3 regions of the Photobacterium sp. GB-1 genome follow, and region 2 is predicted to be linked to each of the others. Evidence: riboswitches for the same ligand, from Rfam matches in the RefSeq annotation. Region 2 holds a riboswitch; each other region holds the start of a gene.
What was found. Region 2 has a riboswitch for lysine ahead of lysC (lysine-sensitive aspartokinase 3). Riboswitches for the same ligand answer to the same signal wherever they lie in the genome.

Region 1 (11,307 bases), on a different contig from region 2:
TTTAACAAATAGGTGAATTGAAATGTTGTGTGCAATCTATAAAAGCTTAAAAAAAGATAACACATATTTATATGTAAATAAGAAAGATGATTTCTCCGATGTGCCTGAAGTATTAATGAATACATTTGGTAAACCGCAATTTGTTATGGTGATAAAGTTAGAAGGGAGAAAGTTAGCCTTGGCCGATGTTGAAAAAGTAAAAGAAGCATTAAAGACCGTTGGTTTCTATCTTCAAGTTCCACCGCCAGTAACAAATTTATTGGATCAATATAAAGCCGAGAAAGCCGGCAGAGCTAATTAAGGTTATTATGCATAAGCGTTTTATATCGGCCGTTGTGGCCTTAGGACTAGGGATTTCCTCAACAGCTTTTGCTGCTGATGAAGGGTTTAACGCATATATTAATAAATTAAAAGCAGAAGCGCGTAGTAATGGTATTTCTGAGCCTATTCTCGATTCAGCTTTTAAAGGCATTACATTTACTCATCGTGCAGTAAAGGCAGATAAAAACCAACCTGAGAAAAAGTTAACATTAGATCAATATATTCCACGCGCTGTACCTGACTGGAAAGTAAAACAAGCACGTCGTTTATATCAAGAGAATAAAACAACATTAGATCGGATAGGTAAAGAATACGGCGTACAGCCACGTTTTATTGTTGCGTTGTGGGGGGTTGAAAGTAACTTTGGTAAATTACAAGGTAATTACCATGTTGTTGAAGCATTAACCACGTTGGCTTATGAAGGTCGTCGTGAAGCTTTATTTCGTAAACAAGTGATGGCGGCATTACAAATCCTTCAAGAGGGACATATTACGATTGATGAGATGAAAGGATCATGGGCAGGGGCGATGGGTCAATGCCAATTCATGCCGACATCTTATTTAACCTTTGCTGTTGATGGTAATAATGATGGTAAAGCTGATATTTGGAATACTAAAGCGGATGTTTTTGCATCTGCAGCGAATTACCTAAAAAAATCAGGTTGGAATGATAAATATACTTGGGGACGTCAAGTTAAGATCCCATCATCATTATCGGCCGATTTAAAAGGTACGGGTGTAGAAAAAACCAAAACACTAGCACAATGGCAAACACTCGGTGTTCGTACTATGAGTGGTGGGAATTTACCCAAAGAAGACATTGATGCATGGTTAATTCAACCTGATGACGAACATGGGCGTGCTTACCTTGTTTATGGTAATTACCAAACATTAATGAAATGGAATCGTTCTCATTATTTTGCTTTAGCTGTCAGCCATCTTGCTGATCGTATCTAATAGCTATAACCAATAATAAAAGGTTATCTGTATTGAAAGTCAGGCACTACTGCCTGGCTTTTTATTTTGATATGTGTTTTCTATATTTAAAAGCGAATAAATATTTGCCTAGACATATCTTTAAGCAATTCGAAAACAGCGTTGTTTAGATTGATGTCTATAATTCTTGGTTCATGACAGTATAAAAAAAAGCCCAACTAAGTTGAGCTTTCTAAATATATGGTAGGAAATGAAATTAGATTTCAAATTCTTCTAAAGATTTACCATTTTCAAGTGCTTGCTTAAGCGCGCTTGGTGTACGGCCTTGGCCTGTCCACGTTTTTTCTTCACCGTTTTCATCGATGAATTTATATTTAGCTGGACGTGCAGCACGTTTTGCTTTTGGTGCTTTTGAAAGGCTTGCTAACAATTCTTCAGGGTCGATACCATCAGCTAATAGCATTTCACGGTATTGAGCTAGTTTTTCATTACGCTCATTTTCTTTTGCTTGTTCTTCTTCTTCAGCTTCAGCACGTTCTTGAACAACGGTAGTTAATTTCTCTAAAGCTTCTTCTAGTTGCTCTAAAGTATATTCACGAGAAAGTGCACGAAGACTACGAAGGTTTAAAAGTGCTTTCATTGCATCAGACATTTTTATATTTCCTGTTATTTTTAACTAACTGTAAATAATAATAGCAGTGTCGAATCATTTATTACAATAGTAATGCTTTTATTCATTATGTCAAAACACTTTAAACATTCTTTATTGTTAATTGTTAATAATAGCGATATTCGTATTTTTATAAAAATACGAATATCGGATTTATGCTTAATAGATGTTTAAATGGTTACAAAATGAAACATATCTGCTCGTAGGTTCATACTATTTAATGAGTGAAGCTATACTTAGATAAGATTATATTTATAAAGCAATGTTATTTGTTCTGTTGTTAAATGTTTCATGTGATGTTGTTGCAAATAATGAAACATTACGTAGAATAATCGCAACCTTGATGTAAGGTAGAGGCGCGTTATCTAATAGTAATTAACAAGAGGGTGAAACCAATGACGGTTAATGAAAGGAGCTAATGCCGAAGTAAGAGTGACGTCAAATCCTTTTTCTGGGGTTGTATTGAATAAGTGCAACACTGCCATAGTATATAATCATATTCACTATGGAGCGCTACTGTGAATAGAGAAGAGCCAAGACGTTCTTCAAATATGGTTAACCGCCATGTTATCCAGTAGATCTCCAACCTAATTCGGTTGTCTTTGAGATCATGAATTTAGTAGATTACTCCCATTCATTAGTATCCATTATTCCTCCTATTGTTGCGTTAGGGTTAGCGATACTTTCTCGGCGTGTGTTAGTTTCTCTTGGTGCGGGTATCGTATTAGGAGCACTTTACTTAAATGACTTTTCATTTAACCATTCAGCTTCTTATTTAGGAGGCACTATACAAAACTTATTCATATCTGATGGTGGTATTAATACCTGGAATATGAGTATTGTTTTATTCCTCATTATATTAGGCATGACGACAGCATTGTTAACATTGTCTGGTGGTACTCGTGCATTTGCTGCATGGGCACAAACAAAAATTAAAACGAAAAGGGGCGCGAAACTGCTTGCTGCCTTTTTAGGCGTGTTTATTTTTGTTGATGATTACTTTAATAGTTTAGCGGTGGGTTCTATCGCTCGTCCTGTAACGGATCGCTATTATGTATCTCGTTCTAAATTGGCTTATATATTGGATTCAACAGCCGCTCCAATGTGCGTTCTAATGCCGGCATCGAGTTGGGGTGCGTATATAATTACGTTAATTGGCGGTATTTTAGTTACGCATGGAGTAACAGAATATACACCTTTAAGTGCCTTTTTAACGCTAGCGCCAATGAACTTCTATGCTATTTTTGCTTTAGCTATGGTTTTTGTTGTGTCTTGGTTCCAATGGGATATTGGACCAATGAAAAAACATGAGATGGCAGCAATGCATGGCCGTGGTTTTGATGAAGGCGGTGATGTTGATGAACAAGCAAAAGATTTAACTGACGAATTAGAAATTGTTGAAAGTACGAAAGGTAAAGTTGGCGATTTAATTTGGCCGATTGTTATTTTAATATTTGCCACGTTCTTTTTTATGATTTTTACAGGCTATCAAGCATTAGCAGCAGATGGTAAATCTTTTGCTCTGCTAGGTGCGTTTGAAAATACTGATGTCGGTAAGTCACTTTGTCTTGGTGGTTTATTTGGCTTAGTTGCTGCGATTATTCCAGTCATTCGCCAGCGTATTGCATTTAATGAAGTTATTCGCACATTATGGATTGGTGCTAAATCCATGTTTGGTGCGATTTTAATTTTATTATTCGCGTGGAGTATTGGTAGCGTTATTGGTGATATGAAAACGGGTCAATATTTATCAACCCTTGTACAAGGGAATATTAACCCTATGTTATTACCGATGATCTTATTTTTATTATCAGGCGTGATGGCATTTTCTACAGGTACGTCGTGGGGCACGTTTGGCATTATGTTACCTATAGCTGGTGATTTAGCTGGGGCAACCGATATTACCTTGATGTTACCAATGCTAGCGGGAGTATTAGCAGGCTCTGTATTTGGTGATCACTGTTCACCGATTTCAGATACTACAATATTGTCTTCAACGGGGGCACGTTGCCATCATATTGATCATGTCGCAACGCAACTTCCTTACGCAGTTTCTGTCGCCTTTGTTTCTACTATTGGCTTCCTTGTGCTAGGTATGACTGACTCATTACCCGTAGCCTTCATCGCGGCTATAATTACTTTTATTATGGTTTGTGTGTTGTTTGCTTGGTTATCACGACGTACTTATGTCCCAACAGTAAAAAGCTGATTTTATCTCTGTTCTTTTAAGCCCATACACTTTTCATGAAAAAGAGTATGGGCTTTTTTGTAACTAATGTGTACTTGTTAAGTCTATCACTTTTCATTGTGAGTGAATTTCTGTAGCATCGGCGCAGTTTTTTTAAACCAATCGTATTACTAGGGAATCCTCATGGCCCAAATGTATTTCTATTACTCTGCAATGAATGCAGGGAAATCGACCACATTATTGCAATCCTCGTTTAATTATCGCGAAAGAGGAATGACCCCCGTTATTTTTACTGCTGCGATTGATGATCGCTTTGGTGTGGGTAAAGTCAGCTCTCGTATTGGTTTAGAAGAAGAGGCTGAGTTATTTAATGCAGAAGATGATTTATTCGAACGATTAAAAGCGTTATCAGATAAAGGTAAAATTGATTGCGTATTAATTGATGAATGCCAGTTCTTATCTAAAGCGCAGGTGTATCAATTAACGGAAGTGGTCGATAAACTCGATATTCCGGTTTTATGTTACGGCTTACGTACAGACTTCTTAGGTGAACTTTTTGAAGGGAGTCGTTACTTATTATCGTGGGCGGATAAGTTAGTTGAATTAAAAACAATTTGTCACTGTGGTCGCAAAGCAAACATGGTGATCCGTCAAGATGAAACCGGTCGTGCTATTGCTGATGGTGAACAAGTTGAAATTGGTGGCAACGCACGTTACGTATCGGTATGTCGATTACATTATAAAGAGGCATTAGGTCGTTAATTATTTAATGATAATAGGGATAGTCCTTTTTATCTTATCCAGTAATACGTAATTATTGCGAAACAAAAAGCCAGCTTATTTGGCTGGCTTTTTCATCGTAACTGACGATTGAATTATTTCTTATTATGACGCTCTTGCAGTTTATTCGTCACATCTGACAGTGATAAACCTTGATCTTGAAGTAGTACAAGCAGGTGATAGATCAAATCCGCTGATTCACATACTAATTCCGCTTTGTCACCCGACGTTGCCGCAAGCGCGACTTCAACACCTTCTTCGCCCACTTTTTGCGATATACGCTTGGTGCCACGGGCGTAGAGGCTAGCTGTGTAGGAAGACTCAGGATCTGCACCTTTACGACTCGCCAAGAGCTGCTCAAGTTGATGAAGGAAAACCAGTGACGGTGGCTGAGCATCACTTTCATCAGAATCAAAACAGGTGGTCGTGTTTAAGTGGCACGTTGGACCAATTGGATCGACGTGTACTAATAAGGTGTCTTGGTCACAATCAAGCTGAATACTTTTAAGTTGCAGTACATTGCCTGATGTTTCACCTTTCGTCCACAGGCGCTCTTTGGTGCGAGACCAGAAAGTGACTTGTTTAGTATCAAGTGTCTTTTGAAGCGCATCTTCGTTCATGTAGCCAAGCATTAGCACTTGACCACTGGCATTATCTTGAACAATAGCAGGGATCAGTCCGGCTACTTTTTCCCAATTGATTTTGGTTAATAAACTCATAGTCGGATCTCCACATTTTGCGTTTTCAGAAATTGCTTTAACTCACCAATGTTGATGATTTGTTTATGGAAAACAGAGGCAGCTAAGGCGCCGTCTACATTCGCAAGCTTAAAGGCATCGCTAAAGTGCTGCATTTCACCCGCACCACCAGAAGCAATTAAAGGCACGTCACATACACTGCGTACCATGTTGAGTTGCTCTAAGTCGTAACCATTACGTACGCCATCTTGGTTCATCATGTTCAGTACGATTTCACCCGCGCCACGACGTTGAACTTCTTCAACCCAATCACGTGTTTGCCATTGGGTTGCTTTGGTACGCTTTTCATCACCAGTAAATTGGTATACCTGATATTGACCTGTTTCAGCGTCAAAATAGGAATCAATACCGACAACGATACATTGCACACCGAACTTATCCGCCAATGTGGTGATTAATGTTGGATCTGCCAGCGCTGGTGAATTGATAGAGACTTTATCTGCACCAAATTGAAGAATACGGCTCGCATCGTCAGCAGATTTAATCCCACCTGCGACACAGAATGGAATATCAATCACTTCTGCAACGCGAGATACCCAGCTTTTATCAACAACACGACCGTCACTTGATGCGGTAATATCGTAGAAAACCAATTCATCTGCGCCTTCTTCAGCGTAACGTTTTGCCAGTGGTACAATGTCGCCAATGATTTCGTGGTTACGAAATTGGACACCTTTTACAACCTGACCATCACGTACGTCTAAACAAGGAATAATACGTTTAGCTAACATTGTGGTCTCCTTAATTGTTCCAGCATGTAAAGGCTTGCTCGGCAGTAAACTTACCATCAAGTAGGGCGCGACCGACAATAACGCCAGCCACACCTGAGCCTTTTAATGCTGCAATATCATCAAGCGAGCCAATGCCACCAGATGATTGAAATTGTACTTGCGGGTACTGGCGACAAAGATCGACATACAGTTCGACATTTGAACCAGCCAATGTGCCATCGCGAGAAATGTCAGTACACAGCACGTGCTTTAAACCCACTTTTAAGAAATCTTCTAATAGCGCCTCAATAGTAACGCCTGAATCTTCTTGCCAACCAGAGACAGCGACAATGCGGTTACCGTTGTCATCAATGTTGATATCCAGAGCCAATACGATGTGTTCAGCACCGTATTTTTCCATCCAACCTTTTACCATTTCTGGTTGTTTAACGGCGGTAGAACCAATTACCACACGTTTAGCACCAGCGTTTAACAGATCTGCGACGTCTTGCTCGGTGCGTACGCCACCACCAATTTGTACATTGGCTGGTGTGCTTTTGAGTAGTTTTTCAATTAAAGATAACTGACGCGCTTGCGTATCTTTTGCGCCCGTTAAATCAACCAAATGTAGCCAGTTAGCGCCAGCTTGGTGGTAAAGATTAAATTGCTCTGCGGGATCGACTTTGTATTCTGTCACTTGACCATAGTCGCCTTGGAATAGACGAACGACTTGGCCTTCAATCAGATCTAATGCTGGAATAATCATAACAAGTCCTTTTGTTATCGTTATAGTTCGAGGAAGTTTTGAATGAGTTTCGCGCCAGCTTTACTTGAACGCTCTGGGTGAAATTGCACCCCGTAGTAATTGCCATTTTGCACAGCTGCGGTAAAGCTTTGACCATATTGCGCGCTGGCGATGGTTTTGCCACCTTGCTGCGCGGTATGATCAAATACAGGCATGGCGTAACTATGGACGAAATAAAAATAGCTTCCCGCAGGAATACCTTTAAATAATGGGTGATTATCTTCCGGTGTAATGGTGTTCCAGCCCATATGTGGCAGCGGTAACCCCTCTGCTTGGATTTTCTCTACAGAAGCATTACACAAATCTAAGCAGGGAATAATTTCACTGCCATTTTGCCCGTGCTCTTGCGACGCTTTACCCAGTAATTGCATACCTAAACAGATACCTAATAATGGCTTAGTCACTTGCTTGACTAAGCCAACTAAATCACGCTGTTGTAGGTTCTGCATTGCTTCACTGGCGGTACCGACACCCGGAAGAAAAAGTTTATCGGCAGCAAGTACAACTTCTGGATCTTTGCTGACTTCTACTTGATAGCCAAGACGTTCAATAGCAAAGCGAACAGAAGAGACATTGGCACAGCCAGTATCAATAATGACGACGCGCTGCTGAGTATTGGTTGTTGTCATTACAACACTCCTTTACTGCTTGGTAGCTCGTTACCTTCTACTTTAATCGCTTGGCGTAATGTGCGCCCGAAAGCTTTAAATAGGCTTTCAACAATGTGGTGGTCGTTATTACCTGATGATGACAAGTGCAGAGTACAAGCGAGCGTATCAGTTAAAGATCGGAAGAAGTGCGGCACCATTTCCGTTGATAAATCACCTACTTGATCACGACTAAATTGTGCTTCAAATTTTAAATACGGACGACCAGAGAGATCTAACGCGCATTGTGCTAAACACTCATCCATCGGTAGGCTAAAGCCAAAGCGGCCAATTCCACGTTTATCACCTAAGGCTTTTTTCAACGCTTCGCCTAACGCAAGTGCAGCATCTTCAACACTGTGGTGATCATCGATGTGTAAATCACCATCAACGGTTAAGGTCATTTGAAAACCGCCGTGCGTGGCGATTTGATCTAACATGTGATCAAAAAAGCCAAGGCCAGTTGAAATCGTATTACCGCCCGTTTGATCTAAATTCACTTTAACGCGAATGTCAGTTTCTTTGGTGGTTCGTACTACTTCAGCAATGCGAGGTTGGGTGGTTAAATCCGTTAATATCTGCATCCAATTCATGGTTTCAGGGTTGTACTGTATACCACGAATTGCCATATTTTCAGCAAGCTGTAGATCGGTAATCCGATCACCAATGACTGCAGAGGTTTCAAAGTCGACGCGACCTTGTTGAAGGTACTCTTTGACCAGTCCAAGTTTAGGCTTACGGCAGCTACAACCTTCGTTATCAAAGTGAGGACAGATCAGCACATCGCTAAATACTACACCTTGTGATTCGAAGATTTCCATCATCATGTTATGTGGCGCATCAAAATCTGCCTGTGGGTAGCTATCTGTACCTAAACCATCTTGGTTTGTCACCATCACTAGTTTGTAGCCTGCGTTTTGCAAAGCAAGTAGGGCAGGAATCACATTCGGTTCAAATTTAAGTTTGTCTAAACGGTCTACTTGAAAGTCTACTGGCGGCTCAACAATTAAGGTGCCGTCACGGTCAATAAATAAAATCTTTTCCTTGCTCACAATCAATGTCCTTATTGTTGTTCTAATTGGCTACGAATAAAGGCGAGAGTTTTCTCACACTCATCGCGGTTACCTACACTGATTCGAATACAGTTTTCAATCGGAGAGCGGCGTAAAATAATGCCGTTATCCCATAATGCTTTAAAGAGTTGATCTGCATTAGGGAATTCAACCAGTAGGTAATTACCGTAGCCATCAAATACGGTTACGCCATCTAACATGCTTAAACCCGCTTGTAAGTAAGCGCGGTTAGCACTGATATCAAGCACTTGGAATTTTGTTCGTGCTCGACCTGCTTCCGATAGGGCTTGGACTGCAATTTCAGTGACAGGTACAGGTACGGGGTAGGGGGCAATCACTTTAAGCAAAACATCGATAATATCGCTGTTAGCAATGGTAAAGCCACAGCGCAAACCCGCTAGTGCAAACGCTTTTGATAACGTACGAAGAATGACTAAATTAGGGTAGCTTGACAGTAAATCGCTGGCGCTTTCTTCTAAGCAGAAATCGATATAGGCTTCATCAACAACGACTAGGGCTGAGTTTGCTGTCATATCGAGCAGGGCTTCAATGTCTTTACGTGCTAACAAGTTACCTGTCGGGTTATTCGGGCTACAGACGAAAACTATTTTTACGCCATCAAGGTTTTGTGAAATGGCCTCTAAATCTAATTGCCACTTGCTTGTAAGCGGAACAACTTTCGCATTTACATCGTAAGTTTCAGCGCTGATCGCATACATGCCATATGTCGGAGGACAATATAAAATACTGTCTTGGTTTGGCTCACAAAAAGCGCGGATCAGAAGTTCGATACCTTCATCGGCACCACGTGAGGTTAACACTTGCTCGGGTTTTACATTGGCATAGTCTGCGTAGGCATTGATTAATGCTGGTGGCTGACATTCGCTGTAACGGTTTAATCGAGCAAGACTAATGCTGTACTCGTTATCAAACGGCGATTCGTTGGCGTTTAACCAAATATCTCCGTTGCCGCCTAATCGACGGGCTGATTGGTAAGGGGTTAATTCACGTACTGTTTTACGTGCTAGTCTTGCCATCGTCATGATTTATCCCTCACGCTTAGCCGTTAATTTTTCAACACGGATTGTTACTGCACGTTTGTGGGCATCAAGACCTTCAGCATCGGCAATCGTGGTTACTGTTTTTGCTAACCCCAGTAGGCCATCCGCAGACAGCTCTTGTACTGTCATACGCTTAGAAAAGTCAGCCAAGCCTAAACTTGAATAAGTCCGTGTATAACCATAGGTTGGTAATACGTGGTTAGTACCAGATGCATAATCACCAACAGATTCAGGTGACCAGTTACCTAAGAAAATAGAGCCAGCATTGTCAAGTAATGGCACTAAATCACGTGGTGTACGGGTTTGAACAATTAAGTGCTCAGGCCCATAGTTGTTAGAAATTGCAATACACTGCGGTAATGTTTCAGCGACAATTAATAGGCTTGATCCTAATGCTTCTTTCGCAATATCTGCACGTGATAATTGAGCTAGTTGACGTTGAATAGCATCAGCGGTTTTATCAGCAATCACTGGATCAGGCGTAACCAAAATGACTTGAGAATCAGGGCCATGCTCTGCTTGGCTAAGTAAATCAGCAGCGATAAAGTCAGGATCTGCGCTGCTATCAGCAATCACTAATACTTCAGAAGGGCCTGCTGGCATATCAATAGCAGCACCGCGAAAATCATTACTTACTTGGCGTTTAGCTTCTGTTACAAAGGCATTGCCTGGGCCAAAAATCTTATCGACTTTAGTGACGGTTTCGCTGCCGTAGGCCATCGCTGCAACCGCTTGTGAACCACCGACGTTGTAAACATCATCGATGCCACATAATTTGGCAACGTATAAGATTTCATCAGCAATAGGCGGTGGAGAGCACAGCACCACTTTTTGGCAACCTGCTATTTTAGCGGGCACGCCGAGCATTAATACGGTTGATGGTAGTGGTGCACTGCCTCCTGGAATATACAAACCGACTGAATTAACAGGGCGTGTCATTTGCTCACAGATGATACCTGGCTGTGTTTCTACACGCAGTGTCGGTTGCTTCTGTGCTTTATGGAAGGTACTGATATTGTTAAAAGCTTGCTGTAGCGCTTCTTTCATCTCTGTACTTAATCGAGCACATGCATCGTCGATTTCTGTGTCACTGACTTTGATGGATGCTGGACGAATACCATCAAATTTTTCTGTCAGTTCCAGTAAAGCTTCATCACCACGTTCACGGACATCGCTAATAATGCCAGAAACAATAGCGCTAATATTAGCGCCATTATTTACGGCTGGTCGAGCAAGAAGATTTTCTCGCTGACTTTCACTTAAGGATTGCCATACAACTGTCTTCATCGATTACTCCATCATTTTCTCGATTGGCAATACTAGAATAGAGCTTGCGCCTAATTCTTTTAGTTGTTCCAT
Region 2 (11,307 bases):
TTTGTCGCCTTACAAAATAATCAGGTTCAAGTGACTACAGGGCCACAATTTCCAATTTATCCTGATGACACAGCAACATTATATACCGCAGCCAAGGTTTACCATGAACGTAAACTGGCAGATGGTGCTGCGCTTTCTTGGGCGGCAACCAATAACGTTTTGCTTGATTTACACTTCTTTGCGCAAAACCAATTAGCGTTTAATAACCAGCTGATTTTCGGTGGTGAAGATAAGGCATTGTTCCAACAAGTTGGTCGTCATGACGGCAAGATATTATGGGTACAAAATGCGATCATTAGTGAGTTTATTAGCCCAGAGCGTCTTAATGTGAAATGGGCGCTCAAGCGTCGTTTCCGTATTGGTGCCACCGAGTTTCAAATTGAATCTTGCATTAACTCTCCTGCAAAAAGCTATGCTCGCTGCCTATTCAAAGGCTCCGCTTACTTAGCAAAAGGCGCACTGATGTTACTGCCGGATGCATTACTGCCAAGCCGTAGCATCCTCAATTCCTTAGGCGATCTTACCCATGGCTGTGGGTTCTTTTACGGCTTATTTGCCAACGTTAAAAGCTACACTTGATCTGACTTATTACGAGATTCTATAGATGGCAAATCCAATTCAAGTTTCCGTTGTCATGGCGGCATGGAACTCTGCTCAATTTATTACTCAAGCCATTGATTCTGTTTTGCAGCAAACCGACGTTGAGCTTGAAGTGTTAGTGGTCGATGACGCATCAACCGACAATACCGTGGAAGTTGTCAGCAAACATCCCGACCCTCGGGTAAAAGTGCTCACTAGTGAACAAAATGGTGGGCCGGGTGCAGCGCGAAATATTGGTTTTCAAGCGGCACAAGGTGAATGGATTGCAGTGGTCGATTCTGATGACGCGATGCAACCAGAGCGCCTTTCTGTCATGCTAAAAATGGCAGCGAATGATACCGACATCATTATTGATAACTTCTGTGAACAAACCGCAGATGGTGTACAAACAACACCGATTTATAACCGTGCTGAATTACCTGTTGGCGACTTCAGCCTTGCCCACCTCATTGCAACCAATTTAATGTTCAGTGATGTACATTCAACAGGTTATGTGAAGCCACTGTTTCGCAATGCGTTTATCAAACAACATCAAGTGCGATATTGGCCAGAAGTGAAGATTGGCGAAGACTATTATTTCTTGGCTAATTGCCTCGCTTTTGGTGCAAAAGCGCAAGTTGTCGATTACTGCGGCTATATTTATACCATTCGCGAAGGGTCTATCTCACGTGTCATTAATATCGAACATATCGATACCTTGCTGAAATATGACACCCAATTAGTTAATAGCTTTAACTTTGATGCCAGTGCGGTAAACGCTCAGCAATATCGCACTAAAAATATGAACACAGCGCGTAAATATTTAGAGATCGTTGCCAAGTTAAAGCACAAAGATCTTTCGGCATTTATCGACATGATTAAATATCCACACTCAGCATTATTATTATCGCTACCCGTAAAAAAGCGTCTCAATAGAGCACTTAACAAATAGGTTTTGTCATGAAAAAAACACTTCTTGCTAGCACATTACTTTTATTTTCTGGCTATAGCTTTGCCGCGCAACACGACACTTCATCTCACGTTGTTGATAAACAACACAAACGTTTAATATGGGCGGATGAGTTCAATTCAGGTACACGTCCGAACCCTAAAGATTGGACATACGAAACAAAGTTTATTCGTAATCAAGAAGATCAGTACTACACCACCAGCAGTAAAAACTCGCGTATTGAAAATGGAAACTTGGTGATTGAAGCGCTGAAAGAAACCGTACCAAATGCAGATTACAATCCCAACGGCACTCAGTGGTATCAACAACGTAAAGACGCCTATTACACCTCAGCCAGTTTAACCACCGCGGGAAAACATTCTTGGGTACATAAACGCGTTGAAGTACGCGCAAAACTACCGCAAGGGCGTGGCACATGGCCTGCTATTTGGCTACTCGGCGACAACATTAAAACCGTTGGCTGGCCTGCATGTGGTGAAATCGACATCATGGAGTATGTTGGCTACAACCCACACTTTGCATACTCTACGACCCATAAATCGGATCGTAACCAGACTTTAGGTAACTCCATACCAGGCGTGATCCAAGATGACAAATTAGAAGATGGTTTCCACACTTACGCAACAGAATGGGATAGTAATGAAGTTCGCTTCTACTACGATGGTAAGCTCTATCATACCCAGCAGCGTAACGGTGAAGCCTGGCCATTTGATAAGCCAATGTACCTGATTTTAAACCTCGCTATCGGTGGTGGCTGGGGGGGACAGAAAGGAATAGATAACTCTATTTTTCCACAGGAATTTTTAATCGATTATGTTCGTGTCTACGATCTGAAGTAACAAACTTTAAAGTCGCAAATAATGAAGTCTTTCGCATTTAAAAAGAAAGGTGCTCTATTTGCTGATATATGCATTAAGTCTTTAATAATATAGCAGTATAAAACGTAATAACTTTATATACATACTAGGATGTACGATGATAAAAAAATGTCTCTTTCCTGCCGCAGGCTACGGTACGCGCTTTTTACCCGCAACCAAATCAATGCCAAAAGAAATGATGCCCGTAGTTAACAAACCCTTGATTGAATATGGCGTAGATGAAGCAATCCAAGCAGGCATGAACCGCATTTGTATTGTGACAGGTCGTGGTAAAAACACCTTGATGGATCACTTTGATAAGAATTACGAGCTTGAGCATCAAATCAGTGGTACTAACAAAGAAGAGCTATTGGTTGATATTCGCGACATTATTGATTCAGCGTACTTCACTTACATTCGTCAGCGTGAAATGAAAGGCTTAGGCCATGCGATCCTAACAGGACGTGAGCTTGTAGGTAACGAACCCTTTGCTGTGATACTTGCCGATGACCTTTGTGTAACCGATGAAGAACAACAAGGCGTGCTGGCGCAAATGGCTGAGCTTTATAAGCAATTTCGCTGCTCCATTGTCGCGGTTGAAGAAGTACCAGAAGAAGAGACACACAAGTACGGCGTGATTTCAGGTCAAATGCTACGTGACGATCTATTCCGTGTTGATAACATGGTAGAAAAACCAGAGCCCGGCACTGCGCCAAGTAACTTAGCAATTATTGGTCGCTACATCCTTACTCCTGACATCTTTGACATTATTGAACAAACAGAGCCCGGTAAAGGTGGCGAAATCCAAATTACCGATGCCCTAATGCAACAAGCACAAACAGGCTGTGTATTAGCATATAAATTTAAAGGTAAACGTTTTGACTGTGGTAGTGTTGAAGGCTATATCGATGCAACTAACTATTGTTTTGAGCATGTTTACAAAAAAGGTAAACATAAAGAGCTAGCCCAACAGAAAACTGGCAAGAAATAAACACACAATCCCGCTTAACCGCGGGATTTTTTTTATCCATTTCACTGTGTTTTTACTCAGTATTTTTTGCTCATTATGATCCGCTGTGAAATACTAGTCGTTAAATAAAATAAAAGAATCATCACTGATATGGATAACATCGAAGTCAGGGGTGCTCGCACCCATAACCTTAAAAATATTAATCTAACGATCCCCCGCGATAAGCTCATCGTTATCACAGGGTTATCAGGTTCGGGGAAATCCTCTCTGGCTTTTGATACCTTGTATGCAGAAGGTCAACGTCGTTATGTTGAATCTCTTTCTGCCTACGCACGTCAGTTTTTATCCCTGATGGAAAAGCCTGATGTCGATCATATTGAAGGGCTTTCGCCTGCCATTTCCATCGAGCAGAAATCCACCTCGCACAACCCACGTTCAACCGTTGGTACGATTACCGAAATTTACGACTATCTACGTTTATTGTACGCCCGTGTCGGTGAGCCTCGCTGTCCAACCCATGACATTACGCTTGCAGCGCAAACTGTGAGTCAGATGGTCGACCAAGTCTTAGCCATGCCAGAAGGCAGTAAGCTAATGCTACTGGCACCTATCATTAAAGAGCGTAAAGGTGAGCACGTAAAAACGCTGGCGAACTTAGCTGCACAAGGTTATATCCGCGCCCGTATTGATGGTGAAGTTTGCGATCTTTCCGATCCACCAACATTAGAGCTACATAAAAAACATACCATTGAAGTGGTCGTTGATCGCTTCAAAGTTCGTGACGATCTACAGATCCGCTTAGCCGAATCTTTTGAAACCGCTTTAGAGCTATCAGGCGGTAATGTAGTGATAGCACCGATGTCCGGTGAAGAAGGTGAAGAGCAGGTATTTTCTGCCAATTTTGCCTGTCCACACTGTGGTTATAGTATGCAAGAGCTTGAACCACGCCTGTTCTCGTTTAACAATCCAGCCGGTGCCTGTGGTACTTGTGATGGGCTTGGTGTTCAGCAGTACTTCGATCCCGAACGGGTGATTCAAAATGGCGAATTAAGTTTATCTGGCGGCGCTATACGCGGCTGGGATAAACGTAATTTTTACTATTTCCAAATACTTAAATCACTTTCTGAGCATTATAAGTTTGACGTTGAAGCACCCTTTGATTCGCTATCGAAGAAAATCAAAGAAGTCATTTTAAACGGTTCTGGCAATACAGAGATCGAGTTTAAATACATCAACGATCGTGGTGATATTACCGTAAGACGCCATCCATTTGAGGGGATCCTCAATAATATGGAACGTCGTTACCGTGAAACCGAATCTAACTCAGTAAGAGAAGAGCTCGCAAAGTTTGTTTCGACTAAGCCTTGTTCAAGCTGTCATGGTTCGCGCCTACGCCAAGAAGCACGCCACGTGTTTATTGGTGAAACCAACTTGCCACAAATCTGTGAAATGAGCATTAGCGGCGCACACCAATTCTTCGATGAGCTAGCTTTAACAGGGCAACGGGCGCAAATTGCAGAAAAGATCTTAAAAGAAATCAACGAGCGTTTAAGTTTCTTAATCAATGTTGGCTTAAACTACCTGAGCCTATCTCGTAGTGCAGATACTTTATCTGGCGGTGAAGCACAACGTATTCGTCTTGCCAGCCAAATTGGTGCAGGGCTTGTGGGCGTGATGTACGTTTTAGATGAGCCTTCCATTGGTCTCCACCAGCGTGATAACGAACGACTACTCAAAACCTTAATTCATCTTCGTGATTTAGGAAATACCGTGATTGTGGTTGAGCACGATGAAGATGCCATTCGTGCTGCAGATTATGTGATTGATATTGGCCCTGGTGCGGGTGTTCACGGTGGTAATATCATTGCGCAAGGTGGCGTTAAAGATATCTTAAAATCAAAAGAATCATTAACAGGACAATACCTCAGCGGTAAAAAAGCAATTGAAATTCCTGCAGAGCGAACACCGTTTGATCCCGAAAAAACCGTCAAACTACTGGGCGCTACCGGTAACAACCTAAAAGATGTCAATGTTGAAATCCCTGTTGGTTTATTTACCTGTATTACCGGTGTTTCTGGCTCAGGAAAATCAACACTTATTAACGATACCTTCTTTGAAATTGCTCATCACAAATTAAATGGTGCAACAACTGGCACACCTGCGCCGTATCGTGAGATCCAAGATCTAGAACATTTCGATAAGGTTATCGACATTAACCAAAGCCCGATTGGTCGTACTCCGCGTTCAAATCCTGCCACTTATACCGGTATTTTCACCCCTATTCGTGAGCTTTTTTCAGGCACTCAAGAAGCCCGTTCCCGTGGTTATAAACCAGGGCGTTTTAGTTTTAACGTTCGTGGTGGTCGCTGTGAAGCCTGCCAAGGTGATGGTGTTATTAAAGTTGAAATGCATTTTCTTCCCGATGTTTATGTCCCTTGTGATGCCTGTAAAGGAAAACGTTATAACCGTGAAACCTTAGAGATCCGCTACAAAGGTAAAACCATTGATGAAGTGTTAGAGCTTACGGTTGAAGATGCACGAGAATTCTTTGATCCGGTTCCCGCTATTGCAAGAAAGTTACAAACCTTAATGGATGTTGGTTTATCGTATATTCGTTTAGGTCAAGCGGCGACAACCTTATCAGGCGGTGAAGCACAACGTGTAAAACTCGCAAAAGAGTTATCGAAACGCGATACCGGAAAGACACTTTATATTCTGGATGAGCCAACAACCGGACTACACTTCCACGATATTCAGCAGCTATTAACAGTGCTGCATAAATTGCGTGATAAAGGTAATACCATTGTGGTGATCGAACATAACTTAGACGTAATAAAAACCGCAGATTGGATCATCGATCTTGGTCCTGAAGGCGGTAGCGGTGGTGGTGAGATCATTGCAACAGGAACACCTGAAGATGTAGCGAAAGTGAAAGGCTCACATACAGCAAGGTTCCTTAAACCGCTGCTAGGTTAGAATATGAAAACACGCTAGTATATGATAACAGGCTGATTTTATTCAGCCTGTTTGCTTATTCATACTCAGGAACAACCATGACAGTGTTACAACTCGAAGGTACCAGATTAGAAAAGAAACGGATTTCTAAACCATTGGTACGCTATTTCCTTGCAACAATCGGTGTTATTTTTATTGTTGCTATGCACTACTTCCAACATAATCCCGGCGGTTCAGGGCTTGAGCTCTCGTTTAACGCTGCAGTTTGGATCCCTTTTAGTTTTGCTATCTCCTTCGGCTTACTGGAAATTTGTCGCCAACAAATCTGGCGTTATTCACGCCTAACACTATTATTGTTTACTTGTTGTGTACTGCTGACTCTCCCCATTTTTTATTCCAATGCTGATGCAGGAGCGGCGTTTAATCGCTTGTTTACCTTGTGGGCTGGATTTCTGTTTTTTGTCAGCTTGCAGCAATTCGTTTTTACCCACCAGCAACGCCAACGTTTGTTATGGTTTATTTTAATTGGGGTACTCATTGAAGCCGTATTTGCGTGGTATCAATACCTTTGGATCCCAGCAAAGAACCCTATCGGCTATGACACTATCGCTAACCGCCCTTATGGTATTTTTCAACAACCAAATGTGATGGCGAGTTTTCTTGCAACAGGGCTTGTGATTGGTACGTATCTATTAGCACGTATTCCGCTATATCGCGGTAAATGGTCATGGCAACATGTCACTTTGCTGATAACACCTATACTAACGATTCCAATATTAGTGGTATTGAACTCTCGTACAGGCTGGCTAGGCGCAATTATCGGTATAGTACTAATGCTGCCGTATTTACGTCGCTTTGCCGCAAAACAAGCTCAACGTTTATGGTTGTTAATGATTACATTAGGGCTTTGTTTAGCATGGAATATTTCATCTACAGAGAATTGGTCACCAAAAGAAAACAGCACCAGTCTAGAAAGTTTAAGAGCAATCCACTTCCCACAAGCCTATGATATGTTTACTACTAAACCACTCACTGGTTATGGCTATGGAAAGTTTGAAGCAGCTTACATCACACAAACAGCGTTATGGCATAATGAAGATCCAGCACAACATGCAGGTGTTCCTAGCTTAGATCACCCACATAACGAGTTACTTTTCTGGGCAGACGAAGGCGGTATAGTCCCACTTATCGGCTTATTGCTTGCTGCATTTGCGGTAATGGTAAAAATAAGAAAAGCGCCTAATGGTACCCAGTTAGCCTTAATAGGATTGTTTTTCCCTATCGTTCTGCATACCCAACTTGAGTATCCTTTCTACCATTCATTAGTCCATTGGCTGATCTTTATCATACTGATATTTTGGGTAGATAACCTCACCACCAAATATCATCGCCAATCATTAAGCTACGTACTAGGGCTGAAAGTTTTCGCACTTATTGTACCAATTTTTATCTCTAGCTTTATGATAACAACCCTGTATTCAGGTTGGCAGTTAACTAAATTTGAAACCACTCGACCAGTCAATATTGAATACTTACTAAAGGTGAATAATCCATGGTCGTGGAAAAACCGTTTTGATTGGGATTTGCAGTTAACCCAGTTACAACTCGGAATTAGCAGTAATAAGCCAGCATTAATTGAAGACTATATTCAATGGGCAACCGAGAAAGCGAAAACATGGCCGCGACCGGCACTGTATCAAAACCTGATCCTCGCTTACGATGCCCTCGGCAATAAAGAGCAAGCATCACAAATCAGAGATGAAGCGCTGTTCTTATTCCCATCTTTAAATTTTGAGCAGCAAAACAGCGAAGCAAAGGCAACGTCTGCTGCTAAATAACTATAAAAAATGGCTACCCAATTGGTAGCCATTTTTATTTACTCATCAATAAATTACTTCAATGTGGTTTCTAGCACTTTTAAGCACAGCGCAACATTTTCACTTCTCGCACCATAGCCCATCAAACCGATACGCCACGCTTTACCTGCCAACGCACCTAAACCTGCTCCGATTTCCAAGTTGTAACGTTGCAGCAACTCATTACGTACCTCAGCATCATCAACGCCTTCAGGGATATAAACCGCATTGAGTTGGGGCAAACGTGACATTTCTTCTACCACAAATTGGATCCCAAGCTTTTCAAGCCCTGCTTTAAGCTCTTCATGGACATTTCGATGGCGCTGCCATGCATTTTCTAACCCTTCGTTTTGCAATAATACCAAGGCTTCATGCAACGCATATAAACTGTTTACAGGTGCAGTATGGTGATAGCTACGCTTACCTTCACCACTCCAATAACCTAGCACCAAACTTTGATCTAAAAACCAGCTTTGTACTTTGGTTTTACGTCGTTGGATCTTATCAATCGCCTTTTGAGAAAACGTTAATGGCGATAACCCCGGCGTGCAGGACAAACACTTTTGGCTACCTGAATAAACCGCATCTAATTGCCACTCGTCCACCAGCAAAGGAACACCACCAAGTGATGTCACCGCATCAACAATCGTTAAGCAATCATGTTTACGGGCAATTTCCGCCAATGTTTTCGCATCACTCAATGCGCCGGTTGAGGTTTCGGCATGTACAAAAGCAACAATTTTAATTTCAGGATCGTTTTGTAACGCTTGATCCACTAAATAAGGATCAACCGCCGCCCCCCATTCGTTATCCACAACGATAGCAACACCACCACAACGCTCGACATTTTCCCGCATCCGTTCCCCGAAAACGCCATTACGGCAAACTAGTACTTTATCCCCAGCTTCAACGAGATTAACAAAGCAGGCTTCCATTCCTGCACTACCTGGCGCTGAAACAGCGATAGTAAAGGCATTTTGGGTTTGAAAGGCATATTGCAACAATTGTTTTAATTCATCCATCATACCGATAAATAATGGATCAAGGTGCCCTACCGTAGGACGACTAAGCGCTTGTAATACTTGCGGATAAATATCTGATGGTCCCGGCCCCATGAGGGTTCGATGCGGCGGGATAAAGCTGGTAATTGTCATTCTTTTGCTCCGTAAAGTCATTGTCCCTGTCGATATTTTTATGTGGAACGCGTTGCTATCTATTTTAGAGTATTAGAGCCCTTTCATTGGTGCAAGCGACCTATAACGATCCTATGACACACATTGATGAAATATCATATGTAAATAAATTGTCATATTCCATTTGACAACAGGGTGATGAATCTTATTCAATAAGATGATATTTTATTCAAGCACTTATTATTCAAACAGTACGACTTAAAACGGAAGAGGAGCGTTACCTAGGTATCATAATGACAGGACCCCATCCAATCGCCATTATGAGAGGGAGAGTAACGCCGAGGTATAACTGATTAGGGGATGAGTTATATCGGCTATGAAGGTTGAATCCTTCTAGCTGTCACCAAGGTCAATGATTGACATTGGTGGGGAGCTTCTGGGTGAGTGACTATTCACCTCTTATGCTCTCCTGACAGGATGTCGGGAATACTCCCGAAAAAATAGCCTACCTTGTGATGTGTTTACTATTTAGGGAGAAATTAATTATGGACAAGGCTGCAACACATTCAGATTCACTCACTGTCGCAAAATTTGGCGGTACCAGTGTTGCTGATTACACCGCAATGAGCCGAAGTGCTGCCATTGTTACTGCTAATCCAGACACTAAAATTGTGTTAATCAGCGCCTGCTCTGGTGTCACGAATATTCTGGTAGAACTTGCCAATGGCGTGAGCGATTCAACGACCCGCCAACAGCGCATTCAGACACTGACCCAAACCCACCAAGATGTTCTTGATCAACTTCAGCACCCAGAAAATATTCAAGACGCTATTTACGGCCTACTTGATAACATCGCAACCTTAGCTGAACATGCGGCATCAACAACCTCTGCACAATTGACCGATCAAATTGTTAGCCATGGCGAGCTGCTTTCAACCCATCTTTTTAGTCAAATATTAGTCGAGCTAAACGCCCCAGCTGTACGTGTAGATATTCGTTCCATCATGCGTACTGATGATCAATTTGGTAAAGCGATCCCACAGCCAGAAACAATTAAGCAATTAGCGACTGAGCAATTATTACCACTATTAGACAATAATATCGTGGTATCACAAGGCTTTATTGGATCAAACAGCCAAGGTGTTACGACAACACTTGGTCGTGGGGGGAGTGACTATAGTGCCGCTTTAATCGCAGAAGCCGTAAATGCTAGCACATTAGAGATTTGGACTGACGTACCGGGTTTATACACTACCGACCCACGTATTACATCGGCCGCTAAACCGATCAAAGAGATCAGTTTTAGCGAAGCATCTGAAATGGCAAACTTTGGTGCTAAAATTTTACACCCATCAACCCTAGTACCTGCTGTTCGTCAACAGATCCCAGTATTTGTAGGTTCATCAAAAGCACCAGAGCAAGGCGGTACTTGGATCAGACAATCCGTTGAAGAAGCGCCACTATTTAGAGCACTCGCATTACGTGCCAACCAAACCATGGTGACACTCACGAGCTTAAATATGTTCCATGCATATGGCTTTTTAGCAGAAGTCTTTCGTATCTTGGCTGAACATAAAATCTCAGTTGATCTCATCACAACCTCAGAGGTCAGCGTTTCACTGACCTTAGATCAAACTGATACGGGTGGCGGTGCGCCAACGCTTCCGCTTCAAGTCGTTGAAGAATTAAGCCAATTATGTGTGGTTGACGTCGAGCAAGGGCTATCACTGGTTGCACTTATCGGTAACCAAATGAGTGATACGAAAGGCTCAGCCAAAGATATCTTTGGCGCGCTAGAAGATCATAACCTTCGTATGATTTGCTACGGCGCTAGCCCACATAATTTATGTTTCTTAATTAATGAAGATGAAGCTAAAGACGTGGTTCGCACACTGCACGCATCTTTATTGGAATAAGCTCTTTCTAACTAACCCAAATAAAGTTCCGATAAACAAAAAGGCGCATTGAGCGCCTTTTTTATTCACTA
Region 3 (11,307 bases), on a different contig from region 2:
TATGCATATAACGTGAATTTGAGATAATAATGTGTACTAACTGAATGTTTTGTAGACGTACAGTGACGTAAAGACATTAAAAATGTGAACTGTGATATTAATTGACTATTGCTATTATTGATCAGTAGTGTTTGGGGTTTTTATATATTTAATCTCATTTTGTGTGACAATAAAGGCAATTGATTTTATTTTTTAGATGGGTATTAAATGCAAACTATTTTAATCGTTATCAATGACGCTCCTTATGGCTCTGAGCGTCCTTTTAATGCATTACGCTTAGCCATTAAACTTAATGAACAGGAAGAACAACCTGTAAGTCTCAAATTGTTTTTAATGTCTGATGCTGTGATGTGCGCGATGAAACAGCAAAATCCGGTAGAAGGCTATGATATTCAACAAATGCTTGAAATCCTTATTGCACAAGGAAGCAAGGTCAAATTGTGTAAAACCTGTTGTTGTGCGCGAGGGCTGTCTGAGTCATTGCTCATTGAAGATTGTGAAATAGGCTCGTTAGATGATTTAGCAAGTTGGACACTAAAGGCGGAAAAAGTACTAACATTTTAATTGTTATGCTCAGTGATTTAACGTAACAGAAAAGAGCTATTTTTGTACAGGAATCACAGAAAGCAAAAGAACTCAGATATTAAATGTATTTATTATCAAAAAGCTGATCAAACTAAGAGTTCTCTTATTTATATATGCTAGTGTCATTAAATAAGCTATTCATATACAGGAGATAAGCTGTGCCGCATTGCATTATTGAATATGCCAAAGATCTTGAAACAGAGATTAATTTAAATGAATTAATGGCAACAACGCATTACGCGACGTTTAGTTCAGGGCTTTTTGATGAAGAAGATATAAAAACCCGTGCCATACCTTATGAGTTATATCGTACAGGGACAACCGAAAAGCCTTTCGTTCATATTACCGTAAGGGTACTTCCAGGTAGAGATCCAAAGCAAAAAGATAATCTATCGGAAGTCATCTTGCACCAAGTGGCAGCAATGTTTCAGAATGATATTTGCGTCACAGTCGAGATTGAAGATATTAATCAGCAATCTTATCGCAAGTATGTCATATAAAAATGCAAATATAATTGCTTTATATCATTACTTATAGCAATAAATCACCGTTCGAATAAAGTATATTTGCACTTAATCATGTTTTCTGTTGATATATATGCAGAAAATGTGAATTAGGATTTGATGATGAATAAGAAAGTTTTACTCATTGCTTTAAGCTCAGTTACATTAGTTGCATGTAATTCTGCAAAAGACGTAACTTCGAATGAGGCGAATATGCAAGAAAGTTGTAATTTTTCTCACGCAATCGTTGGTGGTTGGGCACAAGGTGACATAACACCTGAAGTGGAACAAGCAGCAAAAGACGCCGTTAAAGCAATCCCTGGTGAGCATCAGCTCGGTAAAATCTATCATGTAACACAGCAAGTGGTTGCAGGTATGAACTACTCAATTACATTTAGTATTGAAAATGGTGATTACTACAATGCGACTGTTTTCCATAGCCTACAGAATACTTATGATGTTAAAGATGTAAAACAAGTATCATCAGTAGCTTCGAATTGTGATGTTCATAAGTAATTAAATAATAAGTTCTAATAGATTGAGAAAGCGCTATTATTGAGCAATCAGTAATTGTGCTTTTTTTTGATCAGTCGCAGAGTAATAGAAGAGATAATGTATGCATGTTGTAGGTCAGTGCTATCAAGATGAAAGCTTTTCTAAACAAGAATTGTCCGAAGCTATTTTTGAAAATTGTCAGTTTTATCGTTGTGATTTCTCACGTGCAAATTTAGTTGAAGCGAGTTTTATCAACTGTAATTTTATTGATGTGGGGGATGACAAAGGCTGTGATTTTTCCTATTCAAAGCTCAAAGATGCGAGTTTTAAGCAGTGTAATTTGTCAATGGCTAGTTTTCGTAATGCGCAGTGTTTTGGCATAGAAATGCGACAATCTAATCTCCAAGGCGTTGATTTTCAATATGCTTCTTTTGCAAATTATATTACCCATAACACTTTCTTTTGCTCGGCATTTATCACTGGCTGCAATTTACGTTATAGCAATTTCGAAGACATAAAATTAGAGCAGTGCGAACTGTTTGAAAACCGATGGAATGGGGCTAATTTGTTGGCAACATCGTTTAAAGGATCTGACTTAAGTCGCGGTGAGTTTTCCTCTGAACAGTGGGGTCAATGCGTTGTAGAAGACGCAGATCTTTGTCATGTGGATTTAGAGGGGGTTGATATTCGACGTGTGAATTTGAACGGTGTAAAAATTTGCGACTGGCAACAAGAGCAATTATTAAGTCAACTTGGCATTATTGTGCTTTAAAGGCTCTAAAACTGTCGGTATTATTGAATAAAATAATACCGACAAACAAAAGCTATTTCTTACCATTCACCTTGGTTTTGCATCGAAGCCCAAGGTTCAGCGGGTTCTAGTGCGTCACCTTTTTGTAGCAGTTCAATCGAAATACCATCAGGTGAACGAACAAATGCCATATGTCCATCACGGGGTGGGCGATTAATGACAACACCATTATTTTGTAAATGAGCACATAAATCGTAAATATTATCGACGGCAAAAGCGAGGTGACCAAAATTACGGCCACCAGTGTACGATTCTGGATCCCAGTTATAAGTTAGTTCTAATAAAGGCGATTGTGTTTCTTTTGCTGTTTCTGCCTGATTAGGTGCAGCTAAAAATACGAGAGTAAAACGTCCACGTTCGCTTTCTTTTCGTCGAATTTCTACCAAACCAAGCTTGTTACAGTAAAAATCCAGTGAAGCATCTAAGTTGCTCACTCGTACCATGGTATGTAAGTATTCCATTCTATTTCCTAGCTTTTATACAAAAAAATCCCCGTTGTCTAATACTTAGCATAAAGCAAATGCGTATTAAAACGAACGGGGATTATTAGATTTTATGATCTAATATTAATGTATTTATTTATGCTGTTACCGCTTGCAGTTGTTTCTTATGACGACGTAGGTGAATCGTACAACATGCAAGGAACCAAACAGAGCTTACTGCAATACCCGCAATTGTTGAAGATAAGATACCCATTGCCAAATAACCTAATAGTGCGCCAAAAGCGACAGTAATAGCATAAGGAAGCTGAGTCATAACGTGATCCATATGGTGACTACCTGCACCTGTTGCAGACAAGATACTTGTGCTTGAAATAGGTGAGCTGTGATCACCAAATACCGAACCTGCAAGTACTGCAGATAACATCGGCATTAATAGGTGAGCATCACTTGCTACCGCCATATCACCAGCAAGTGGCAACATAATACCGAACGTGCCCCAGCTTGTACCTGTCGCAAATGACATTGCACATGAAAGGATGAAGACTAACGCTGGTAGTAATTCCGTTGGGAACCCCCCTTTTGTTAAAGAGGCTAGGTATTGGCCTGTAGACATATCACTCACAACAGTACCGATCGTCCATGCAAAAAGTAGAATAATGATTGCAGGGATCATCGCTTGTACACCTTGAGGTGCCGCAGTTAACCAAGTCTTACGTGGCAGCTTTAAACGTAAAGCTAGAAGAATAGAAACAGCGAGGCTACATAAAGATGCATTAACCAATGAAGCACCTAGATCGGTATGCTCTAAAGAAGCAATTAAGCTAAAAGCCTCGCCTTTTGCGCTTAATACTTCAGCACCACTGATGATCATAAAGATAACGCTTGAGACTGTCAGTGTCAGAATAGGCAATACCATATCAATCATAGTACCTTGGCCTTCAGACTCAGTCGTAATTTCTAAGCCTTTAGGGTGGCCTTTAGATTCATCCCAAAGCTTACCTTCTTCTGCCCATGCTTCGTGTTGACGCATTGGACCAATGTTAAGTTGGAAGAAAATAACAACGATAACCATTAATAGCGTAAACACGGCGTATAAGTTCATTGGGATCATTTGAACAAACAATGAAATAGCACTGATATCGGTAATATGGTTTGTTACTAAAATACCGCTAAGAATAGCAATAATGTAAGCACCCCAAGAAGAAATTGGCGTGATAACACAAACAGGTGCAGCCGTTGAATCAAGTAAATAAGCAAGCTTTGCACGTGAGATATTGAAGCGATCTGTTACTGGGCGACAAATAGGCCCCACAGATAAGCTATGGAAAAAGTCATCAATAAAGAAAGCAAAAACCATTAAACCCGTTAGCATATTTGCGCTACGGCGATCTTTACAGCGACGAACACCCCATTCAGCAAATGCTTTAGTGGCACCTGTTGCTGTCATTAAGCTGATCAAACCACCGAGCAAAAGCATAAAGATGATCATATTAACGTTACCGCTATTTACAGCACCGTCTGCCCAAACAAGGCCTACAACTTTATTTACGATATATTGAAGCGCCGCTAAAGGGCTGTAATCATTAAGAAGGATTGCGCCTGCAACAATACCAAGGCCAAGTGATAACAATACACGTCGTGTAGTGATTGCTAAAACAACCGCCAGTAAGGGTGGTACAACTGATAGCAGGGAGTCAGAATATTGAACTAGATTCATGGATCTCTTAAACACCTATATTAGGTGGAGATCTACCGAAAGGATAGAGAAACAGATTTCAGGAGAAAAAATACTTCTTCGTATCCCTTAGGGTAGCGCTCCATAGACAAAATAACTATGGCAGTTCTGCACTTATTTAATGCAGACCCAGCGATTGTTGACGACACAACAAACACTTCGGCGCCGACTCCTTTCCCCAGACTTCAAAGGTGTCACCCTCCATCCGGATACTTTTAGGCAGCGCGCCTCTACTCAAAGGATTGAAATTTGATGATACCTATTAATTTTGCTTAGGCAATAAAAAGCAGACAGAAAATGCATATTAATTGTAAATATTGTTACTGTTGATGGCATGTTAACCAATTAGTAGCGATATATTCCATTTAGATAATCGCTCATTCTGTTATGCTATTGGGCTGATTTTGTTCTGGTGTTGTCATGGAGTGTATATTCCCAGCATAGCCACCTTTAATTAAATCTTTTCTTACCTCTGCTACTTCTTGTGGTGTAACAGGTACAGTTCTATCACCTAACTTATCGCGGACAAAGCTAATTAATTTCGCAAGGTTGGCATCACTGAGCACCGAGTTAAAGCTACTCATAGGCATAAAGTTACTGTCTTGTTCCATGAAGTTTGGCGATAAACCACGAATGGTAACGGCAATCGTATCGTAAGGATCACTGTGCATAATTATCCCGTTGTTAAGCAGCGTAGGGGCGATCCCTTTCCTACCTTTACCGTCTTTACCATGGCATGCACCACAGGTTTGCACATACACACCATATAGTTTGGCTTCGTTTTCAGGATCGTTGCTACTTAACGGTTTTAGCTCTACGGTTTGAATATCAACATTGGCTGGCACCAAGTCACCAAAGCCTGGTGGGTTAAGCTGAGGAACCGAGCTATCTAACTCGTTATATTTATCACCAGTGATCAAGTATTCCGCAATGGCTGCAACGTCTTGCTTTGTTAAGAAGCGGGTACTGTTTTGTACCACTTCCGCCATACCACCAAATGCGGTTCCTTTATCTGAATGACCCGTTTTTAAAAACTCGGTTAATGTTTTTACATCCCAACGGTCTTGGTATAACTCTGTTGCGGTAATATCCGGAGCCTTCCAGCCATCAATTAAATTGCCTTGGAATAACTCTTTTTCTATCAAAGCTTGTGCAACGTTACGTGGAGTATGACATTCCGAACAATGGCCTAACCCCATGGTTAAATATTTACCCCGTTTCCATTGTTCGGTGGCATCTGCTGGGTATTGCAAAGGGTCGGTATTAAGAAAGGCAATATTCCAACCAAGTAGTCCTAACCGGATATTACTTGGGAACATCATCTTGTTTTCTTCATTACGAGTATTCACAAAATTAAGCGATTGCATATAAGCCCAAAGTGCTTGTGTGTCTTCATCTGTCACATACTGATAAGACGAGTAGGGCATCGCTGGATAAAGGTAACCATGCTTGCCTTTACCTTTATGTAGCGCATCATAAAATTCATCGTAGGTGTAATCCCCAATACCATAGGTTGGATGTGCTGAAATATTGGTAGAATAAAGCGTGCCAAATGGCGTTAAAAATCCTAAACCGCCACCAAATGGTTCGCCACCTTCACCAGTGTGACAAGCAATACAATCTCCTGCATAAGCAAGGTATTGCCCTTTACTAACCATATCCGGATCAAGTGCTGCGAGTTTCTCGTTTTGTCTATTTCCTTGGTGGCGAATATAAGCCCCTAATGCTTGAATTTCGCTATCGCTGAGTTGCTCTTCAAAAGCAGGCATGAGATTGTTCAAGCCATATTTTACCGTTGAAATAATACCTTCAACGCTGCCATCGTGAAGCCAGATATTATCGGTTAGATTTGGCGCACCAATCGCAGTATTACCTTTTGCATTACTGCCATGACAAGCCGTACAGTTAGCATCAAATACGGTTTTACCGAGTTCAAGCTTGACCGCTGGCTCTGAGATAATGCGATTTTTTTCAAGTGAAGCGACATAATATGAAACATTCTCAATTTCTTCTTCAGTCAGAATATCTTTCCAACCAGCCATGACTCCGTTACGACCTTTAACAATCGAATGATGGATCGCCTCATCACTACCACCATAAAGCCAAACGGTATCACTTAAATTAGGGAAATGAAGCTGACCTTGTGCTTGATTTAAATGACAAGCCGCACAATGGGTTTGAAATAAAGCACGCCCAGCGACCACAATTTCAGGCGAGGTACTTAATGCTTGAAATGATGTATCACTATTAGGTACTTGGCTAATTTGTTTGGCTAATGAAGTAGTAGAGGTTGAAGCCGCTTCACTACTTGATTGCCACTTCATGAGTCCTTGCCAGTTTCCCATGCCAGGATAGAGCACCAAAAAAACGGCAGCGATAATGAAAGCGAGAAGATAAGAAAGAAGTAAAAGGTTTGGTACGGCGGCATCGTTTTCATCGATACCATCAAAGCTATCGACGGTTCGATTAGCGTTGGCTGCACTGTTTTTCTTCCAGTAGTACGCAACAACGACGATCATAATTGCGAGAAAAATAAGGGTTAGGATAATGACCCAACCACTCCAAAAAGTACTCATGGTCGTACTCCTTGATCTTGTCCCAGACTTTGTAGATAGGCGATTAATGCCTGTGCCTTGGTTTTACCTTTTACTTCTAATCGTGCCTGTTTAATTTCCTTATCAGTGTAAGGAACACCAAGCGTACGTAATGCAATTAGTTTTGCATCAATATCTTCACCATCAAGTACTTGTTCAAAGAGCCAAGGATAAGAGGGCATAATCGAAGTTGGTACAACATCACGAGGGTTTCTTAGGTGAATGATGTGCCATTGATCAGAATATTTTCGACCTAAATTAGTGAGATCAGGTCCAGTACGTTTTGAACCCCATAAATTGGGATGTTCATAAATATCATCACTTTCTCGGCTATATCGTCCATAACGTTTAATTTCTGCATTTAATGGACGTACCATCATGGTATGACAAGTATGGCAACCTTCACTGATATAAATATCACGCCCAGCAACTTCTAATGCGGTTAATGGTTTCGCGCTTGATTGTGCAATTAACTTATCTTGGTAAAAAAAAGCAGGAAGTACCCATACTAAGAATGAAAAGGCAGCAACCAAAGTTGTTGCAACAATAAGGATCACTACAGATGAGGTAAAATCTTTATTAATCATGAGTATCTACCTTTTCTGTTGCTGCATTTTGATGCTTAACTGATCTAGGTTTTGGCTGTTTTAGCGTTCTGTATAGGTTATAAATCATTAAAATTATACCTAACACAAACAACGCACCACCGATAAAGCGAACTAACATCCACGGTGCACTGAAGTTCATCGCTTCGACAAAACTATAGCTAAGAGAGCCATTAGCATCTTCTTTTAGCCACATATAGCCTTGTCCAATTCCAGCTATCCACAGTGCAACGGCATAAAGTACTATCCCAATATGCGCAAACCAGAAATGCCATTTAACTAAACGATTTGACCACAATTGCTCGTGACCATATAAACGAGGAATAAAGTAATAAAATACGGCAATGGCAGACATGCCAACCCAACCTAGGGCTCCTGAATGCACATGACCGATGATCCAATCGGTATTATGCGCAATCATATTAAACCAACGAATGGCTAATAATGGCCCTTCAAAAGTCGCTAGCGCGTAGTAAACAATGGCAGAGAAGAAAAACCACATAATGTAATCGTGCTTAAGTTTCTGCTTATTATTGAGCAAGGTCATGATGCTATTAAACGCGCCACCCCATGAGGGAAGCCATAAAATTAACGACATCACAATGCCGAGATTTTGTAACCAATCTGGCACAGAAGAATAAATAAGATGGTGCGTACCAGCCCAAGTATAAAAGCCGACTAAGCCCCAAAAATGAATAACAGATAAGCGATAAGAGTAAATAGGGCGCTCGGCAATTTTGGGAATGAAATAGTAGTTCATACCAATGATGCCAGCGGTTAATAAGAAACCAACCGCATTATGTCCCCACCACCATTGCACGATAGCATCTTCAGCCCCTGAGTAAATAGAGTAAGATTTCCACATCGTGACAGGCAATTCGAGATTGTTAGCAATAAAAATCATCGCAATAACAATAATAAACGCGCCGTAAAACCAGTTAGCAACAAAGATATGATGAACGGTACGTTTGGCGACAGTCATAAAAAACACGATGGCGTACATCACCCAGATAACAGCAATTAAGACATCAATTGGCCATTCAAGTTCGGCGTACTCTTTTGAGGTAGTAAAACCTAATGGCAGGGTAATAAGGGCAAGAAGAAGGATAAATTGCCAACCCCAAAAGACAGACCAAGCAGCAGTGTTGTTATATAGCGGTGTTTTACAGGTGCGTTGAACAATATAAAAGGACGTTCCCATTAAAAGATTGACGACAAAGCCAAAAATGACGCCATTAGTATGCAATGGACGGAGACGACCAAATTGAAAGTATTCAGAATCGAGGTTAAGGGCAGGCCAATAAAGTTGCGCAGCTAAAATAACACCAATTAACATAGCTATGAACGCCCAACTAACACTCGCGATCATAAAGTACTTAACGATTTTATAATTATACTGAGTATCCATCGTCATAACCTTAGCAAGTAATGCCGTTTATTGTGATTGATGGCTGGTATCTGTTTTTACTGTACTAAAGTAATACGCGAGATCCTTCATATCTTGATCACTTAAATCTTTAGCATAACCCTGCATTAATATCGCTAAACCATCAACACGTTGATTCTGTTTGTATGCTTTAAGTGCAGCGACCAAATATTGTTGCTTTTGGCCTTGTAAGTTGGGATAGGTATCCGTTGCTGAAATACCATCGACACCATGGCATGTCATACAAACAAGGGCTTTTTGTTTCCCGATCTCAAATTGTTGTTTCGGTGTCATTTCATCGGCTGATGAAACGAGGGGAGTTACAACTAAAACCACAAACAAAAACCGCTTAATGGATAGGATTAAAGACATGCTCATCTCCCTTTTTATCTTATTTATAGAAGTCGTAATATAGACGCACATTTATAAAGATAGATTATTTTACATTTTCGCAACATCTGTTTTGAGAAAACATTAGAAATTAAAGGAATAAATCAAAATATTTTTCAGTTTATTCTAAAAGCAGTCATGTAATGTGGCTGTTTTTAATTATTTTTTGGTATTTCTTCAAATTGTTAATGATAACTATTTTCGTTACTGTTACTCAAACATTGAAAGGAGTAATCGTACGAATGCTTAATTGTCGACCATCAGTATGGATGTCCACGTATCAATTTATGTTCTGGTTCTCGTATGGGGTGTATTTACCCTTTAGAGGATTATGGTTAGAAAAATTAGGGATTTCAGATGCCGATATCGGGATGCTGATCGGTTTTGGACTTGCCGCTCGCTGTGTGATCAACTTTACATTAACACCTTTATTTCACAAGGTTGGGCATCTCATACCGTTCCTTCGTTGGTCAATGTTTTTAAGCTTGCTAGGCTTTATTGCGTTTATCTGGATAGGTACGATTACGCCAACATTTTGGGTACTTGCATTACTACTCGTGTTATTTAATTTAGCAATTGGTCCTGCGGTAGCGATTTCGGATGCGATATCAAATCACTATGCTCGAGATGATAGACTCGATTATGGCTACACTCGCTTATGGGGAGCGGTTGCATTAACGGTTGCGTCAGCTTGTATGGGATGGGTTGTTCAGAACTTTGGTGTCAGTTCTGTACCAATCATGGGAGCTATTGGCTTGGGTGCAACATTACTAGGTACGCTAATGAAGCCAGCAGTACCTATGGTATGCCACCATGATGAGCAAAAAAGAAAGAATATTTTCAAAGTCTTATGTTGTAAAGAGACACTATTATTTTTATTGGTCGCTTCTTTGTTAGAGGGAAGCCATGGTGGTTATTATTTCTTCAGTACCGTCTACTGGAAAGAACAGGGGCTAAACTCTGATACGATTGGTTATTTATGGAGCCTATCGACAATTTCTGTGATCGTTTTTTACTTAATTAGTCGTAAAGCGTTCGCTAATTGGAAAGTATCAACATTATTTAGACTTGCTGCAATTGCTGTTGTGGTGCGTTGGGGATTAACCGCAGCGACAAATGATATATATGTGCTTATATTCTGTCAGATTCTACATGGTATTACGTTCTCTGGTACGATTTTATCTTCGGTTCGTTATGTGGAAGAAAATCGAAAACATAATTATGTTTCTTTACAGTCATTATACCATGCTATTCCTGCAGGTTTTGTATTAGCGCTTGTATCTGTATTTTGCGGATGGTTAATGCATCATTCTGAAATAAATATGTTCTGGTTTATGGCTGCGATGGGTGTACCTTGTATTTTCTTAAAAGTAAAAGACACTGTGCCTAATAGAAAAGAAGAGCAACAAACAGTGAGAAATAAAACATTTGCTTCAGCTTAACCTTTAAAAATAAAAAAGCCGATAAGTGTATTATCGGCTTTTTAATCGGTGAAAGATGAAATTTAATTCGCCACTTCAAACGCCAAGGCTTTTTTCTCTATTAGTCTAAACGCAATAGAAAGCAGGGCATTAACGGTAAGATACATAGCACCAGCAATGGCAAACACAGTTAACGTATCGTAGGTTTGAGCATTAATACGTTGAGCGTAACCCATGATATCCATAATAGTAATAGTGCTGGCAAGCGATGTACCTTTAAACACTAAAATTACTTCATT

Region 1: it holds a riboswitch for lysine, as region 2 does, so the genes downstream of both, C9J45_RS01360 (Na+/H+ antiporter NhaC family protein) here and lysC (lysine-sensitive aspartokinase 3) in region 2, are expected to answer to the same signal.
Region 3: it holds a riboswitch for lysine, as region 2 does, so the genes downstream of both, C9J45_RS14045 (Na+/H+ antiporter NhaC family protein) here and lysC (lysine-sensitive aspartokinase 3) in region 2, are expected to answer to the same signal.

Annotation. Positions count from the first base shown of each region.
Region 1 covers NZ_PYOB01000001.1:323,695-335,001, reverse strand. Annotated here, with positions in the region: gene C9J45_RS01375 (YcgL domain-containing protein) at 23-301, shown strand; gene C9J45_RS01370 (lytic transglycosylase domain-containing protein) at 309-1,277, shown strand; gene C9J45_RS01365 (H-NS family nucleoid-associated regulatory protein) at 1,513-1,908, opposite strand; lysine riboswitch at 2,270-2,450, shown strand; gene C9J45_RS01360 (Na+/H+ antiporter NhaC family protein) at 2,537-4,135, shown strand; gene C9J45_RS01355 (thymidine kinase) at 4,298-4,876, shown strand; gene hisIE (bifunctional phosphoribosyl-AMP cyclohydrolase/phosphoribosyl-ATP diphosphatase HisIE) at 4,990-5,613, opposite strand; gene hisF (imidazole glycerol phosphate synthase subunit HisF) at 5,610-6,383, opposite strand; gene hisA (1-(5-phosphoribosyl)-5-[(5-phosphoribosylamino)methylideneamino]imidazole-4-carboxamide isomerase) at 6,394-7,128, opposite strand; gene hisH (imidazole glycerol phosphate synthase subunit HisH) at 7,149-7,796, opposite strand; gene hisB (bifunctional histidinol-phosphatase/imidazoleglycerol-phosphate dehydratase HisB) at 7,796-8,866, opposite strand; gene hisC (histidinol-phosphate transaminase) at 8,878-9,924, opposite strand; gene hisD (histidinol dehydrogenase) at 9,934-11,235, opposite strand; gene hisG (ATP phosphoribosyltransferase) at 11,239-11,307, opposite strand, start outside.
Region 2 covers NZ_PYOB01000006.1:6,932-18,238, reverse strand. Annotated here, with positions in the region: gene C9J45_RS08375 (glycosyltransferase) at 1-579, shown strand, start outside; gene C9J45_RS08370 (glycosyltransferase family 2 protein) at 605-1,531, shown strand; gene C9J45_RS08365 (glycoside hydrolase family 16 protein) at 1,540-2,388, shown strand; gene galU (UTP--glucose-1-phosphate uridylyltransferase GalU) at 2,525-3,397, shown strand; gene uvrA (excinuclease ABC subunit UvrA) at 3,527-6,352, shown strand; gene C9J45_RS08350 (PglL family O-oligosaccharyltransferase) at 6,430-8,169, shown strand; gene C9J45_RS08345 (alanine--glyoxylate aminotransferase family protein) at 8,223-9,341, opposite strand; lysine riboswitch at 9,580-9,764, shown strand; gene lysC (lysine-sensitive aspartokinase 3) at 9,866-11,236, shown strand.
Region 3 covers NZ_PYOB01000014.1:63,448-74,754, reverse strand. Annotated here, with positions in the region: gene C9J45_RS14070 (DsrE/DsrF/TusD sulfur relay family protein) at 208-564, shown strand; gene C9J45_RS14065 (5-carboxymethyl-2-hydroxymuconate Delta-isomerase) at 744-1,085, shown strand; gene C9J45_RS14060 (cystatin domain-containing protein) at 1,212-1,604, shown strand; gene C9J45_RS14055 (Qnr family pentapeptide repeat protein) at 1,705-2,355, shown strand; gene C9J45_RS14050 (VOC family protein) at 2,415-2,855, opposite strand; gene C9J45_RS14045 (Na+/H+ antiporter NhaC family protein) at 2,974-4,554, opposite strand; lysine riboswitch at 4,640-4,813, opposite strand; gene ccoP (cytochrome-c oxidase, cbb3-type subunit III) at 4,950-7,148, opposite strand; gene ccoO (cytochrome-c oxidase, cbb3-type subunit II) at 7,145-7,753, opposite strand; gene ccoN (cytochrome-c oxidase, cbb3-type subunit I) at 7,746-9,179, opposite strand; gene C9J45_RS14025 (cytochrome c) at 9,207-9,569, opposite strand; gene C9J45_RS14020 (3-phenylpropionate MFS transporter) at 9,830-11,029, shown strand; gene artM (arginine ABC transporter permease ArtM) at 11,092-11,307, opposite strand, start outside.